2 regions of the Alteromonas sp. I10 genome follow, and region 2 is predicted to be linked to the other one. Evidence: predicted binding sites of a transcription regulator. Region 2 holds the regulator's gene; the other holds the start of a gene.

Region 1 (7,507 bases), on a different contig from region 2:
CGTGATCGACAGATTTACGCTTAAGCCAAGCAATACGGTTTAGGTTGATAAGATCTTGCTGGAAATCATCGAAGCCCGCACCTTGAATGCGTGAAGTCACACCTTTAAAGCATAACTTCATCACTTCGTTGTTAATACCCACTGCTTCAAACAGTTTAGAGCTACGGTAGCTAGCAACAGTGCTAATACCCATTTTCGACATGATCTTGTACAAGCCTTTGTTGATACCCTTACGGTAGTTCAACGTGGCCTGCATAGGAGAAATATCTAGCTCACCTTTTTCACAAAGCTGCTCAATAGTTTCATATGCTAGGAATGGGTAAACCGCAGTGGCACCTAAGCCAATCAACACCGCGAAATGGTGTGGATCGCGGGCACTTGCTGTCTCAACAACAACGTTAGCATCGCAGCGTAATGACTTTTCAACTAAGCGACGTTGTACCGCACCAACTGCCATTGCTGCAGGGATAACCAAGCGATTTTGTTTAATGTTTCTGTCAGACAGAATAACGAACGCAGCACGCTTGTTTTTAACCAGCATCTCGACTTCGTTACACACGCGCTCGATGGCTTTCTTCAAACCTTCTTGCGGCGCATACTGAAGCTCCACGACTTCTGAGTAGTAGTTGTCTGGGTTAAATTCGCGCAGTTGCTTAAGGTCGGTATACATTAGCACTGGCGAGTCAAACAATACGCGGTCAGCGTAACCTGAGGTTTCGCTAAATACGTTTTGCTCGCGGCCAATACAGGTTGCCAACGACATAACGTGGTTTTCACGTAGCGGATCGATTGGCGGGTTAGTTACCTGTGCAAATTGCTGACGGAAATAGTCGTAAACCGTACGCTGACGAGATGACATAACCGCCATTGGCGTGTCATCACCCATTGAGCCAACGGCTTCTTGACCGTCTTTCGCAAGTACTTTTACAACTTGTTGAATTTCTTCATAGCTATAGGCGTGTAGCTTGTGGTACACCGCCATGGCATCGTCGTCAAACACACGTTTACCAATTAATGACGCGTCAAGCTTTTCAATTGGTGTAAGTCGACGAATATGCTTGTCTAGCCACTCTTTATAAGGATGGCGTGCTTTTAAGTCTTCATCAATTTCAGTAGAGCGCCAGATTTTGCCTGTGTAAGTGTCTACAGCAAGCATTTCACCTGGGCCTACACGGCCTTTTTCAATTACGTCAGCTTGCTCGTAATCCCAGATACCTACTTCTGAGGCTAGGGTAATGAAACCGTTCTTAGTAATAACGTAACGTGCAGGACGTAGACCATTTCTATCAAGGTTACAGGCAACGTGGCGACCGTTAGTTAAAACGATACCCGCTGGGCCATCCCATGGTTCCATGTGCATAGAGTTGAACTCGTAAAATGCACGAAGATCATCGTCCATGGTCTTGTTGTTTTGATAGGCGGGTGGAACAAGTAACCGCATAGCACGGAATAAATCCATACCGCCGGCTAAGAATAGCTCCAGCATGTTATCCAGCGATGATGAGTCTGAACCTTCAGTATTAACAAAAGGTGCTGCATCTTTAAGATCTGGAATAAGTGGCGTTGCGAATTTAGCAGCACGTGCCATGGCCCAGTCGCGGTTTCCTTTAATGGTGTTAATTTCACCGTTGTGCGCAAGGAAGCGGAAAGGCTGAGCAAGCGGCCAGCGTGGTAGTGTATTTGTTGAAAAGCGTTGGTGAAAAACGCAAATTGCGCTTTGCATACGCTCATCGGCAAGATCGTGATAAAAGGCGGGTAAATCTTTTGGCATTACCAAGCCTTTGTAGATCGTTACCAAGCCCGACAAACAAGCTACGTAAAAATCGGGATCTTTCTCAAGACGTTTTTCAGCGCGGCGGCGGATCATATACAAACGACGCTCAAGGTCGCGTTTTCTCCAACCTGCTGGCGCGTTCACAAATACCTGTTCAATTTGTGGAACACCCGTTAGCGCTAATTCACCCAGTACTGAGTGGTCGACAGGCACTTCGCGCCAACCCACTACTGAAAGTGTTTCTTTTTCTAGTTCTTCATTAAGTACTTCACGCGCGGCTTGCGCAAGTACCGGGTCCTGACTTAAGAAAATCATGCCCACGCCGTATTTTTTGCTGAGTTTCCAGCCATTTTCTTCGGCGATTGCATGGAAGAACGCATCCGGTTTCTGTAGTAATAAACCACAGCCGTCACCGGTTTTCCCGTCGGCGGCGATACCGCCACGATGCTGCATACGGTCAAGACCGTGTATTGCAGTAGTTACCAATTCATGACTGGCTTCCCCATGAGTGTGAGCGATTAAGCCAAACCCACAGTTGTCCCGGGAATCATTGGGATTATATAAACTCATCTCTTAACTCCTTCAACCTTTTGACTGGGCAAGGTATGCGTTGCGTGTAGATGCGCCTAGGTTTGCGTATCACAACATTATTAGACGTCTTGTATGCCTGCGAGCGGTATTGCTCGCGGCGTGCGCCTTTCTTGTCGTTATTTTATTATTAGAGGATTCCAGTCGTTTCCGCATTTTTATGCATTATTGCGATGCGGGCCGTACAAAATACCCACATTAAAAACTAAAATCAAACGCTAAAAGTATAAGCTTTATAGTGAATTAGTATAAATATAATTAAATATATATTAATCAGTCGTTTACGTGTCATCATTTATGTTTGTAACAAAAATGTTATCAGTATTGCAAAGTGAATAACTCACCCCTTATAAATGATATTACTTCTCATTTGCGTTTTATTAATGAATAAATATGCTTTGAAATTGATGTTTTATGTTGTCAATAGCGGTTTGCGGTGTATTTTTATTAATTTGTAAAGCTATGGTTCCACTAATATAAGTAGTTTGCTATATTGGTTGAAAATTAACCACAGGTAAGGCTCGTGGTGTGCTGAAGGATGTTGATAGAGAGCCCTGTGTGTGAATTGAGTATACGCTTATGTGGAAGGCGAAGAATAAAAATTCACTGTGGTGGCGTGCTGTTAAGACAATAAGGATTATTGTATGAATACACTACATGCTTCACCACTGCCTTTATTTAGTATAGATGATCATATTCTAACTGGCGACAATATCACCTTCAGGCTTTCTCCTAACACATCTGGGCGTTTTCAATCTGGATCTCCCGATACTATTGTTATTCATTTTACCGCCGGCAGTAGCCTTTCATCTTCGGTGAATGTCTTGACCAATGCCGATAGCGGTGTGTCAGCTCACTTTGCCGTTGGACGCAATGGTGACATTGTTCAAATGCTTCCGACTAATAAAATAGCGTGGCACGCAGGAGAAAGTTATTACGAGGGGCGTAGTGGCTTGAATCAGTACTCTATCGGCATTGAATTAGACAATGCCGGCCAGCTTAAGGCTAGAGGAGACGGCACCTTTGAAAGTTGGTTTGGCGAAATTTTTGGCGAGAATGAAGTATTAGCTGCCCAGCACATTAACCAACAGTCTATGGGCTATTGGCACAAGTACACCGACGTACAAATTGTTAGGACGCTATCGCTGTGTAAAGCGTTGTGTAGCCACTACAACATCTCTACTATCGTCGGGCACGAAGAAATAGCGCCGTCACGAAAGGTCGATCCTGGCCCCGCTTTTCCCCTTCAAAGACTCAAAGCCGCTGTTTTGCAAAGTGATAGTGAAACGTGGGCAACTGAGTCAAGTGATTCGAATTCACAGCGAGAGGCGCATGATCAAATTCAGCGGGATCTCGCTAGCCCTGTAAAGCGGGTGGCCAATGTAAGTGCCAATTCGCTGAATGTGAGAAAAGGGCCAGATGTTTCGTACCCAACTGTCGAGAACGGTTTGAATAAGGGCGAAGTGCTAAAAATACTGGAAAAGCGAGGGGAGTGGGCGAAAGTGTCTTACACGAAGGTGGGATGGGTGAATACCAAATACATTAATGAAATTACTGAAAAGTCGCCTTTCAAATCCTAATTCTGAGCAGGGCCACAGAGTTATGCTTTGACAAACCGCATTCCCGAAAAGAGGAAAGCCTGATAGGATAACCGCAAAATAAGCTTAAATTAGACGTACATGCATTCAGATTCACCAAACGATTCTTGGGCAATTCGCTTTGCCCAATTTGTTCAGCGTTTTGGCACTCTAAAGCTCAGCATATTGTTTGTTGTTCTTTCGCTTGTGTTTACGCTAGGGGGCTCATACGTAATTCGCGTGAGCATGGGAAGCCAGGTTCAGCCCGATGACTTCATCAGTGCTGTAGTACTGACCATGTTATCTGCGCCTTGGGTACTTTATTTCTTTAGTGAGTTAATCAAGCAATTAGAAAACTCACGTACCAACTTAAAGGAAGTGGTAAGCCAGTTGGAAAGTTTGCGTGAAGAAGATGTCTTTCTTAACCGCGAACTTCAAAGCAACATCAGACAGCTTAATCACGAGATAGAGCAGCGCAAGCAAGCACAAGAAGAGCGTGAGGCGCTGTTTAAAGACTTAGAAAAAGAGATTCAGGATAAATCTGAACAGGAAGCACAAGCACGCCGCTTATCAACTTTATTACGTTCAATCATCGATGCCTCGCCAGACTTAATATATTACCGAAATGAAGAAGGCAGGTTTGCTGGTTGTAACCGTATAGCGGAGCTTATGACGGGCAAAACCGAGCAAGAGCTGCTTGGCTTAACGCCAAAAGACGTATATGAGGAAGAGCTTGCCCGCCAAATTGTAGCGAGTGATCACGAAGTTCTAGAAACCAACGCCAGTATCACAGAAGAGCTGTGGCTTCGCTTTGCTGATGGACGTCGTCGTTACTTCGAAATGAAGCGTGTACCTTTCTTCGATAAAGACGGTAATCGCCTTGGCTTGTTGTCGTTCGGTCGAGATATGACTGAGCGTAAGCAGGCTGAAAATGCTGCTGCAAAAGCAAGTACCGACAAAACTCGCTTTATCGCAACCATAAGTCATGAGCTACGCACACCGCTAAACGGTATTGTGGGCTTAAGCCGTATGCTGCGTGATACCGAGTTGAGTGAAGAACAATTTAACTGGGTAAGTACGATATACGCCAGCGCTATAACATTAGGTAATATTTTTAACGATATTATCGACCTTGATAAGTTAGACAGAGATAAGCTTGAGCTGAGTCTAAAAACCATATCGTTGAAAGACTTTACCGAAGAACTTAGCAGCATTATTCGTCTACTTGCAGCCGACAAACAGCTAGAGCTTAAAACGACAATTAACGAGCCGCTTCCCCGTCTTGTTGAAATAGATGGTACGCGCCTTCGTCAGATATTATGGAACATCCTGTTTAACGCAGTGAAGTTCACACAAAAAGGTCACGTAAGTCTAACGGTTTCATCGACGAAACCTGATGGTGATAAGGCGTATGTAACATTTGTGATTGAAGACACGGGCGTAGGTATTCCTGAAAGCGAAATTGATAAGATTTTTGCCATGTACTATCAGGTTGATCACCCTGACCACCAATCGGCCACAGGTACCGGTATTGGATTGGCAATTTGTAAGCAAATGGTCGACTTGATGAAAGGTGAAATTCACGTTTCAAGTAAAGTGGGTAAAGGCACCCGTTTTGAAATTGTGTTGCCTGTTCAAATTTCTAATAGCCCGATGAAAGTCGCGCAGCTTCAAGTGACAGGGCTCAATATCTTGTTAGTAGAAGATATTGAATTGAACGTAATGGTCGCTAAAGCCTTGCTCGAGAAGCTTGGCCAGAAAGTCGATGTAGCAATGACCGGTCAAGAAGCCATAGACAAAGTCAGGGAAAACCAATACGACCTTATCTTGCTTGATATTCAATTGCCTGACATGACAGGATTCGATGTGGCAAGTACGATTATTGAAGAAGATCTGGTTATGCAAACGCCTATCGTGGCGCTAACGGCAAACGTCATTAAAAAGCGTGATGAATACTTAGAAAACGGTATGGATGACGTTATTGCGAAGCCGATTAAAAAATCTCGCGTTATCGAGGTGTTTAACGAGCTGTTCCATGCACCACCTGCACCGCTTGAAATTGATGGCGAAGTAGAGCGCCCCGAACCTAACAAAACATTAAGTAACATTTTAGATATGGACTTGTTACAGATGTTAGTTGATACCATAGGGGATGAAATGGTGCGCGCTAGCGTTAAAGTATTCCAAGAAAAAATGCCTGAATACATGGAAATACTGCAGCTAAGCTTAAGTGCGGACGAAAAGTCAGAAGTGTGCTCACAGGCTCACAAAATTAAAGGCGCCGCTGGCTCTGTTGGTTTGGCTCGTGTACAGCGTATTGCTAATCAAATTCAACAGGGCGACCACCCTACATGGTGGGAGAACGTGCATGATTGGGTGGAAGAGCTACAAATGGCCGTTCAGCACGACATGAAGGCACTACACGATTGGCTGAATGAACAGCAGGTTGATGACTAGTTAGCATAACGCGCTCTTTAATAGGAAACGTAAAAAAGAGGGCTTGCCCTCTTTTTTGTTATAAAAACTGCGCTAGAGAAAGCGTTCAGAGCAGCGTTGCTAAGTAGCTAAGCCTCTCCTTAAAAAAAGCGGCAGGCTGATCTTATTTATACAGTGGTAAAAGGAATTAATGCGATGACAATTAGCGCACAACAAGAAACCGTGTTTTCAAATAATCAGCTCAGTGTTGAGGAAATTCCCTCACTTCAAACGCTCGCATTACTTCCTATATCCAAAAAGTACCGGACACTAAATATCCTCTCCATTGGATTGATAGCCTTAGTGCTAATCGGTATTGCTTCTGCGTTACGATTCCAAAGCTTTTGGTCATTGCCAGAAGGACTGCTGCAAGCCTACCCGTATGTTGTTGCTGGTATCGTCGCTGTAGGCTCTCTATGGGCGCTGTACCACTTTTTTGCTGATGTACGCATATTTTATGCGATTCGAGAGCAAGACATCAGTAAGCAATCAGGGCTAATTTTTAGAAAACTTTCGTGCCAACCTATTTTGCGTGTTCAGCATGTAGAGGTTAATCGCGGTCCATTAGACAGGTGGGCGGGTCTTGCTTCACTTCAGGTGTTTTCGGCTGGTGGTGAAATGCACACGTTTGAAATACCTGGGTTAAGCATTGAAAGGGCAGAGCAGTTGCGTGAGTTCATTCTTGCTCATAAAGACATAGGTGCACGCTAATGACGGTATCAGAAACGCCCTCACACCAAGCGCCTACACTTAATCAGTCAAAAGAGCTGAAAGAAGATGCTGTGCTCAAATCCCATGGGCAAGATGCTAATATGGAAGAACCGAAACTTAAAGTAGAGACGGGTGATGAGTGGCAGCGCCTCTCTCTAATTTCTATTTTGTATTTTACTATTCGCAATTTTACCAACTCGGCTCAAGTGCTTATTTATACCATTCCCGCCTTAGCCATATCGTTCAATATTTGGGATAACCTGCTGTCGCCTGAAGTACTAATCGGTGCTGGAATCCTCTTTCTATCTACCAGTGTCAGCGGCGTAATAAGCTTTTTAATGTACAAGTTTCGCGTGCACAACCAGCACGTTGAGATTCATCA
Region 2 (7,507 bases):
TACTAGCGAACCTAAAAACAAATTTAAACAAAAAGGGAAACACACATGAGAACATCAGCAAAGTTCAGTCGCATTGCGGCTGCGGTTGCGCTGTCAATCGGTTTGTCGTCAACTGCAATGGCGCAGGTAACGTCATCTGAATTGAACGGTAAAATTATGGGCCCGCAAGGTAACCCTGCAGCAGGTACTGTAGTAACAGTTACTCACGTTCCTACTGGTGCTGTTAAAACAGTAACAGTAAACAGTGGTGGTACGTTTAGTCTTCGTGGTCTTCGCGTAGGTGGTCCATACACAGTAGTTATTGATTCTGACGAATTCGCTGATCAAACTATCAACGATGTTTACCTAGAGCTTGGTGAATCAGCATCTATCGAGCGTATGCTTGAGCCAGCTGCTCAATACGAAAACATTGTTGTAACTGGTTCTCAGGTTAGCAGCCTATCTTTCGGTCAAACTGGCCCAGTAGCAAGCTTCGACCTGTCTACTCTTCAAGAAGCACCTGCTATTAACCGTGATATCACTGACATCGTGCGTATTGACCCACGTATTTACGTAGACGAAGGCGGCAGCAACGGTATCCAGTGTGTGGGTAAAAGCCCGCGTTTCAACAGCTTGACTGTTGACGGTGTTCGCATGAACGACCTATTCGGTCTTAACTCAAACGGCTATCCAACAGAAAGAATGCCTTTTTCTTTCGACGCTATCGCAGGTGTTTCAGTTGAAATCGCACCTTTCGACGTAATCTACGGTGGTTTCTCTGCGTGTAACATCAGTGCCGTAAGTAAAACCGGTACTAACGAAGTTCACGGTTCTGCATTCTACGATTTCGGTAGCGACAGCTTACGTGGTGACTCACTTGAAGGTGATGATATCACTCTTGGTGGATACACTGAGAAACGCTACGGCTTTACCGTTGGTGCACCGCTTATCAAAGATAAGTTATTTATTTTCGCAGCATACGAAAAACTTGAAGGTGCAAATACCTTCGACCGTGGCGCAATTGGTTCTGGTGCTATAAACGAAATTAATATTACACAAGAACAAGTTGAGCAAATTCAGTCTATCTCTCAAAGTGTTTACAACTTCGACGCTGGTACAGTTCCATCAAGCATGGCGAACGAAGATGAAAAGCTTCTAGTTAAATTAGACTGGAATATCAACGATCATCATCGTTTAGCATTCACTTATAACTACAACGATGGCAACAACTTCGCAGAATCTGACGGTGATTCTGATGAGTTTGAGTTCTCAAGCCACTTGTATGAGCGTGGCGCAGAGCTTCAGTCTTTCATCGGTGTGCTTTACTCTGACTGGACAGACAAATTCTCAACTGAAATCCGCATTGCACGCACGGAACTAGATAACCTTCAGCGTTCTATGTACGGTGACGGAAACCCAGGCGGCAATGACTTCGGCGAGATTAAAATTGAACTGACTAACCCTGATTCTGACGATATCACTGTTTACCTTGGTTCAGACGACAGCCGTCAAGCCAACGACCTAGACTGGGATGCAACTAGCATCATGTTCCGCGGTAACTATTACTTTGATAATGGACATACGCTTACCTTCGGATATGAAAGCGATAAGTTAGACATTTATAACTTATTCGTTCAGCACTCTGAAACGTCTATCACATTCCAGAGCATCGAAGACTTCCAGAACGGAACTAACGCAGAGATAGAATATGGTTATGCATATTCAGGTGATTTGAACGACCGTGCAGCAGAATGGGGCTATACTGCTCACTCTACATACGCACAAGACGAGTTCTACCTAACTGATGACCTGAAAGTAGTTGCTGGTCTTCGTTATGACTGGATCACAACGTCAGATCGTCCAGTAGAAAATACCGAATTTACTGATTCTTATGGTTACAGTAATACTGCAAACCTAGACGGTGTTGATCTACTTCAACCACGTGTTGGTCTTAACTACACCCTAAGTGATAGCACGGAGCTACGCGGTGGCTTTGGTCTATTCTCAGGCGGTAACCCTAACGTTTGGATGACCAACAACTACCAGAACACTAACGTAACTGGCGGTGAAGTTGAGGGGGAATACGCAAACCTTCTAGATGGTAGCGTAACCTGGGTAAATACTGAAGACGGCGTTACAGCTGGTCCTGGTTACTCAGTACCTTCAGACTTAGATGCGGCGATGGATGCTGGCCAAGGTGACAACTTCGAAAGTAATAACCTTGACCCAGATTTCGAAATGCCTAGCGAGTGGAAAATCTCTGCAGGTATGACGCATATCACAGACGAAGACTACGTATTTAACCTAGATCTATTGGTGAGCATCACGCAAAATCAAGCGATGATTAAATACAAGGGAATCGAAGCTGTTGGCGTTACTGAAGAAGGCTATATCGATTACGACCGTACTGGTTATGGTTCTCTTGAGTTGACTAATTCTGATGAATCTTCAACTTCATACTCATTAACTGCGACCATGAACAAAGCATGGGATAACGGAATCTCAGTAGTTGCGGGTTATAACTATAGCCACGCTGAAGATGTTCAGCCAATGACTAGCTCGGTAGCGTTCTCTAACTACCAGTACAGAGCGTTTACTAACCCGAATGAAGAGGTATCTTCACTTTCAGATTGGAATATCGCACACCGCTTTACATTAGACTTCCGTTACACAACTGAACTGATTGATGGTTACAACACAACTTTCTCAGCATTTGCAGTTGCGCAATCTGGCAGACCTTACAGCCTTGTTTACTCTAGAAACGAAGGTAACGCGATCTTTGGATTTACTCCTTACTTAGATAGCGGAAGTGTTCTTCCAATGGGCGCTGAGCGAAATGACGAAGAAAGTCCATGGTGGGCAAAAGTTGATATCGCGGTTCGCCAAGATATCCCAGCGTTCCATGAAGATCATACTGCTCAAGTATCATTCGTAATCGATAACTTCACAAATATGCTGAATGACGATTGGGGCATTCTTGAAGAAGCTTCGTTTAATACTGTTACGCTAGGTTCTTCGAACGCAACTCCACGTCAAGGTGATGCATCACTTTGGGAAATGCGTGTAGGTGTTAACTACCGCTTCTAAGCTGTAGAAAAACACTAGCTACAAGTTGTAGTGTTAGGTGCCACTCTCCTTAACAGGAAGTGGCACTTTTTTATGCCCGCCATTAATCTCACAACCATGCAATCAAACGATCCTCCGCTTTTTTTAATGATCTAACTACGTACATTAGCCGAAGTAATTGACGACAAATTTTTAAATGCTCGCAAGGAGGGCTTATGTCAAAACGTATGCTAATGGTAATGACATCTCACGAAATTATGGGTGATACCGGCAAAAAGACAGGCATGTGGTTGGAAGAGTTTGCTGCGCCGTACTACGCATTTAAAGACCAAGGATATACGATAACTTTGGCCTCACCCATGGGAGGGCAAGTGCCTATCGATCCCAATAGTCTGGCTGACGATGCAATGACCGATGACGCTATGCGATATACGAAAGATGAGCTGGCGCGTAGCGCTATAGCGTCGACTATTCCACTTGAAGATGTGAGAGCTGAAGAGTTTGACGCGGTGTTCTATCCAGGGGGACACGGTCCGTTGTGGGACCTTTCTGACAATGTGCACTCGATAAAACTAATCGAAGACACTATCGCAGCTAATAAACCCGTTGGGGCAGTATGTCACGCGCCAATTGTGCTTAAAGACGTTAAAACGCCTGATGGCAAATACCTGGTAGAGGGAAAATCTGTTACCGGATTTTCAAACAGTGAAGAAGCTGCAATGGAACTTACAGACGTAGTGCCTTATCTGGTTGAAGATGAACTGGTTAAAAAAGGCGGCAAGTATGAGAGCGCCGACAATTTTGCTGTAAAAGTGTGTACCGACGGGTTACTGGTGACGGGACAGAATCCGCCGTCATCACGACCAGCAGCCGATGCGCTGATTAAGCTATTGAGCTAGCGTCAGCGAACGGCAGAATATATAGTGCCCTCAATGAGAGGGCACCGTTTTAAAAGTGTGGCTACCTAAACGTTCTCAAACAGGTCTTCAACACGCTGTCTTAGTTCTTCGATTCTAGACACATCCGCTGGCGCGATGAAAATAGTGTCGTCACCTGCAATGGTGCCCAAAACTCCGTCTTTCTTACTTAATGAGTCAAGCAAGCGCGCAATAAGCTGTGCAGCACCAGGGCTGGTTCTAATGATTACCATTACGTTGTTGTGAACGATATCCAGTACCAGCTGTTTAAGAGGGCTTTTAGCCGTAGGCATACCTAGCTCTGGAGGCAAGCAATACACCATGTCGCCTCTAGCATTGCGGGTTCTTACTGCACCGAACTTGCTTAGCATTCTAGAGATTTTAGATTGGCTGATGTTGTCGAAGCCTTGTGCTTTTAATGCATCAACAATTTCGCCCTGTGAACCGTAACTTTCTGCTTTAAGAATTTCTTTAAAAGCTTTGATGAGTAGCTCTTGTTTTGCGTTTGCCATTAGCGCTCTTTTCTTTTTTGAGGGTTATCGTTAGGAATTATATTTAGTATGCGTATATTGTGCCGTACAGGTAGACTTTGCGCAATTTCTTTGCATAATCATTCATGATAATGAATATCGAGATAAAATCGCCATAAATAACGTTAATAAGACGATCCGGTGATTGAGTTTTCCCCCGCGTTGCATTAGTGTGACGTTCCGTTTAAATACGTGAAGTAATCCCATAGGAGAAATGGTATGAAAGTAGCCGTGTTAGGTGCTGCCGGTGGTATTGGTCAGGCGCTGTCTTTGTTGTTGAAAACACAATTGCCAGCAGGTTCAGATTTAGCGCTTTACGACGTAGCGCCAGTTGTTCCTGGTGTTGCCGTTGACTTAAGCCACATCCCCACTGCGGTAAAAGTAACCGGTCACGGTAAAGATGACCTAGCTGACGCACTAACTGGAGCAGACGTTGTTCTAATTCCAGCTGGTATGCCTCGTAAGCCAGGTATGGATCGTTCTGATCTATTCAACATCAACGCCGGCATTGTTAAAAACCTAATCGAAGGTGTAGCTGATAACTGCCCGAACGCGTGTGTTGGTATCATCACTAACCCAGTTAACACTACTGTTGCTATTGCAGCTGAAACGCTTAAAGCAAAAGGCGTTTACGACAAGAACAAGCTTTTCGGTGTAACGACACTAGACGTTATCCGTGCTGAAACGTTTGTTGCTGAACTTAAAGGTGTGGACGTATCTTCTGTGCACGTACCGGTAATCGGTGGTCACTCTGGTACAACTATCCTTCCTCTACTTTCACAAGTTGAAGGTGTAGAGTTCACAGACGAAGAAGTTGCTAGCCTAACTACTCGTATCCAAAACGCGGGTACTGAAGTTGTTGAAGCTAAAGCGGGCGGCGGTTCTGCAACCCTATCAATGGGTCAAGCAGCGGCACGCTTCTGTCTATCTCTAGTTGCAGCAATGCAAGGCGAGAACGTGGTTGAGTACACTTATGTACAAACTGACGACAGCGACGACGCAGCATTCTTTGCACATCCAGTTCGCCTAGGCGCAAACGGTGTTGAAGAAATCTTGCCATACGGCGAGCTAAGCGCATTTGAAGAAAAAGCGAAAAACGACATGCTTGAAGGCCTACGTGGCGACATCAAGCTAGGCGTAGACTTCGTAAACGGCTAATAACGCCTGAAGCGGATGTACTAGCATCCGCTAGAAAAGGCTGGATACGTTCCTACGTACCCAGCCTTTTTTGCATTTAAGACATTACAAAAAAAGCCTGCTCAATGAGCAGGCTTTTCATTATAACGTTACGCGTTCATTGGGCTCTAGCCTGTATTACGCATACCAATTGCAATACCCGCGATGGTAACCATCATGGCACGCTCTAGGCTGGTGTTTTGTGCATCGTCACCGGCTTTACGAATACGATCCAGAAGCTCAATTTGCAGGTAGTGAAGGGGCTGAAGATATCCTGCACGGATCTCCATAGACTCTTTACCCTGCGGGTCGTTCTTCATGATGTCGCCGTCACCGGTTATAGCCAACAGCGACGAGATGCTTTCTTTAAGCTCGCTACGCAATGCTTCTCCAAAGTGTTTAAGCTCTTTGGGTACCAAGCGCTCATCATAAGCTTCACTGATTCGCGGATCGGCTTTATGGAACACCATGTCCAGCATTGAAAGACGTGAACGATAGAACGGCCATTCGCTGAACATCTCGTTAACCACTTTTTCATTTTCCGGTGTCTTCACGCTATCGATAGCGCGCATAACGCCTAACCAGCTTGGCAGTACCAAACGGGTTTGTGCCCAGGCAAATATCCATGGAATCGCACGTAGGCTCTCAATACCACCTTGTGGCTTACGCTTCGCTGGGCGACTACCTAGTGGGAGTTTGCCTAACTCTTGCTCTGGCGTTGCAACACGGAAGTAAGGTACGAACTCTTTATCGTGACGCACGGTTGCACGGTAGTTATCGCGACCTTGGGCTGCCATTGCAGTTATAAGCTCTCGCCATTCTTCTTTTGGTGCCGGAGGCGGGAATAACATGGCTTCAATTATGGCGCTGGCGTAAATACCTAGGCTGCGTTTAGCCAGCTTAGGCATACCGAATTTATAGCGAATAGTTTCGCCTTGCTCAGTTACACGGAAGCCGCCGTCTAGCGAGCCAGGAGGCTGAGAGTAAATGGCAGCATGTGCTGGCAAGCCACCACGACCAATTGTACCGCCACGGCCGTGGAATAGCGTCAGGCTTACGTCAAACTCATCAGCAATCGCAACCAAGGCTTCTTGTGATTGGTATTGAGCCCAGCCCGCAGCAAGTGCACCTGCGTCTTTGGCTGAATCTGAATAACCAATCATAACGAATTGACGACCTTTAACGTAACCGCGATACCAGTCGATAGACAGAAGTTTGCGCATTACGTCAGGCGAGTTGTTCAAATCGTCTAGCGTCTCGAACAATGGCGCCACTGGCATTGGCCAATCTACACCACTTTCTTGAAGTAGCAGCTGAACGGCCATAACGTCCGATGGCTCACTGGCCATAGAGATAATATAGATACCAAAACCGTGTTTGCTGTGCTTCGCAATTACCTTACAGGTATCAAGCACTTCTTTCACGTCATCAGACGCATCCCATTGAGCAGGGAATAGCGGGCGTTTTGAGCCAAGCTCGCGCAATAAGAACGCTTGCTTGTCGGCTTCGCTCCACTGAGCATAATCACCAAGACCAAGGTAGCGTGTTAGTTCGCTGAAAACGTCTGCATGACGCTCAGAGTCCTGACGCACGTCAAGGCGCAGAAGGTGAATGCCAAATACACGAGCACGACGAATAGTGTCTAGCAGCAGACCGTTTGCTACAACTTGCATTCCGCAGTCTAACAGTGACTGGTAGCAAAGCATCAGTGGTTCAATTAGCTCATCATCACTTTCAACCCAGTTTGAAGTATCTGGGTTTTTACCTGCTAAGTAGTCGCTAATGCCATCGCGGGTTGCGATGAACTTGTCCACAAGTGGACGAAGAAGGGCGCGGTAC

What was found. The regulator ArgR, encoded in region 2, controls arginine synthesis, uptake and breakdown. The targets are predictions, from matches to a motif close to ANTGAATANNTATTCANT.
Region 1: a site for ArgR is predicted at 2,745-2,762, ahead of BZA03_RS05400 (N-acetylmuramoyl-L-alanine amidase). Genes of this name have one in related genera too.

The regions. Positions count from the first base shown of each region.
Region 1 is NZ_QJJN01000002.1:231,026-238,532, forward strand. It holds gene gltB (glutamate synthase large subunit) at 1-2,344, opposite strand, end outside; gene BZA03_RS05400 (N-acetylmuramoyl-L-alanine amidase) at 3,007-3,942, shown strand; gene arcB (aerobic respiration two-component sensor histidine kinase ArcB) at 4,042-6,396, shown strand; gene BZA03_RS05410 (PH domain-containing protein) at 6,571-7,125, shown strand; gene BZA03_RS05415 (PH domain-containing protein) at 7,125-7,507, shown strand, end outside.
Region 2 is NZ_QJJN01000011.1:47,039-54,545, forward strand. It holds gene BZA03_RS18070 (TonB-dependent receptor) at 46-3,066, shown strand; gene BZA03_RS18075 (type 1 glutamine amidotransferase domain-containing protein) at 3,261-3,944, shown strand; gene argR (transcriptional regulator ArgR) at 4,010-4,474, opposite strand; gene mdh (malate dehydrogenase) at 4,712-5,650, shown strand; gene ppc (phosphoenolpyruvate carboxylase) at 5,797-7,507, opposite strand, start outside.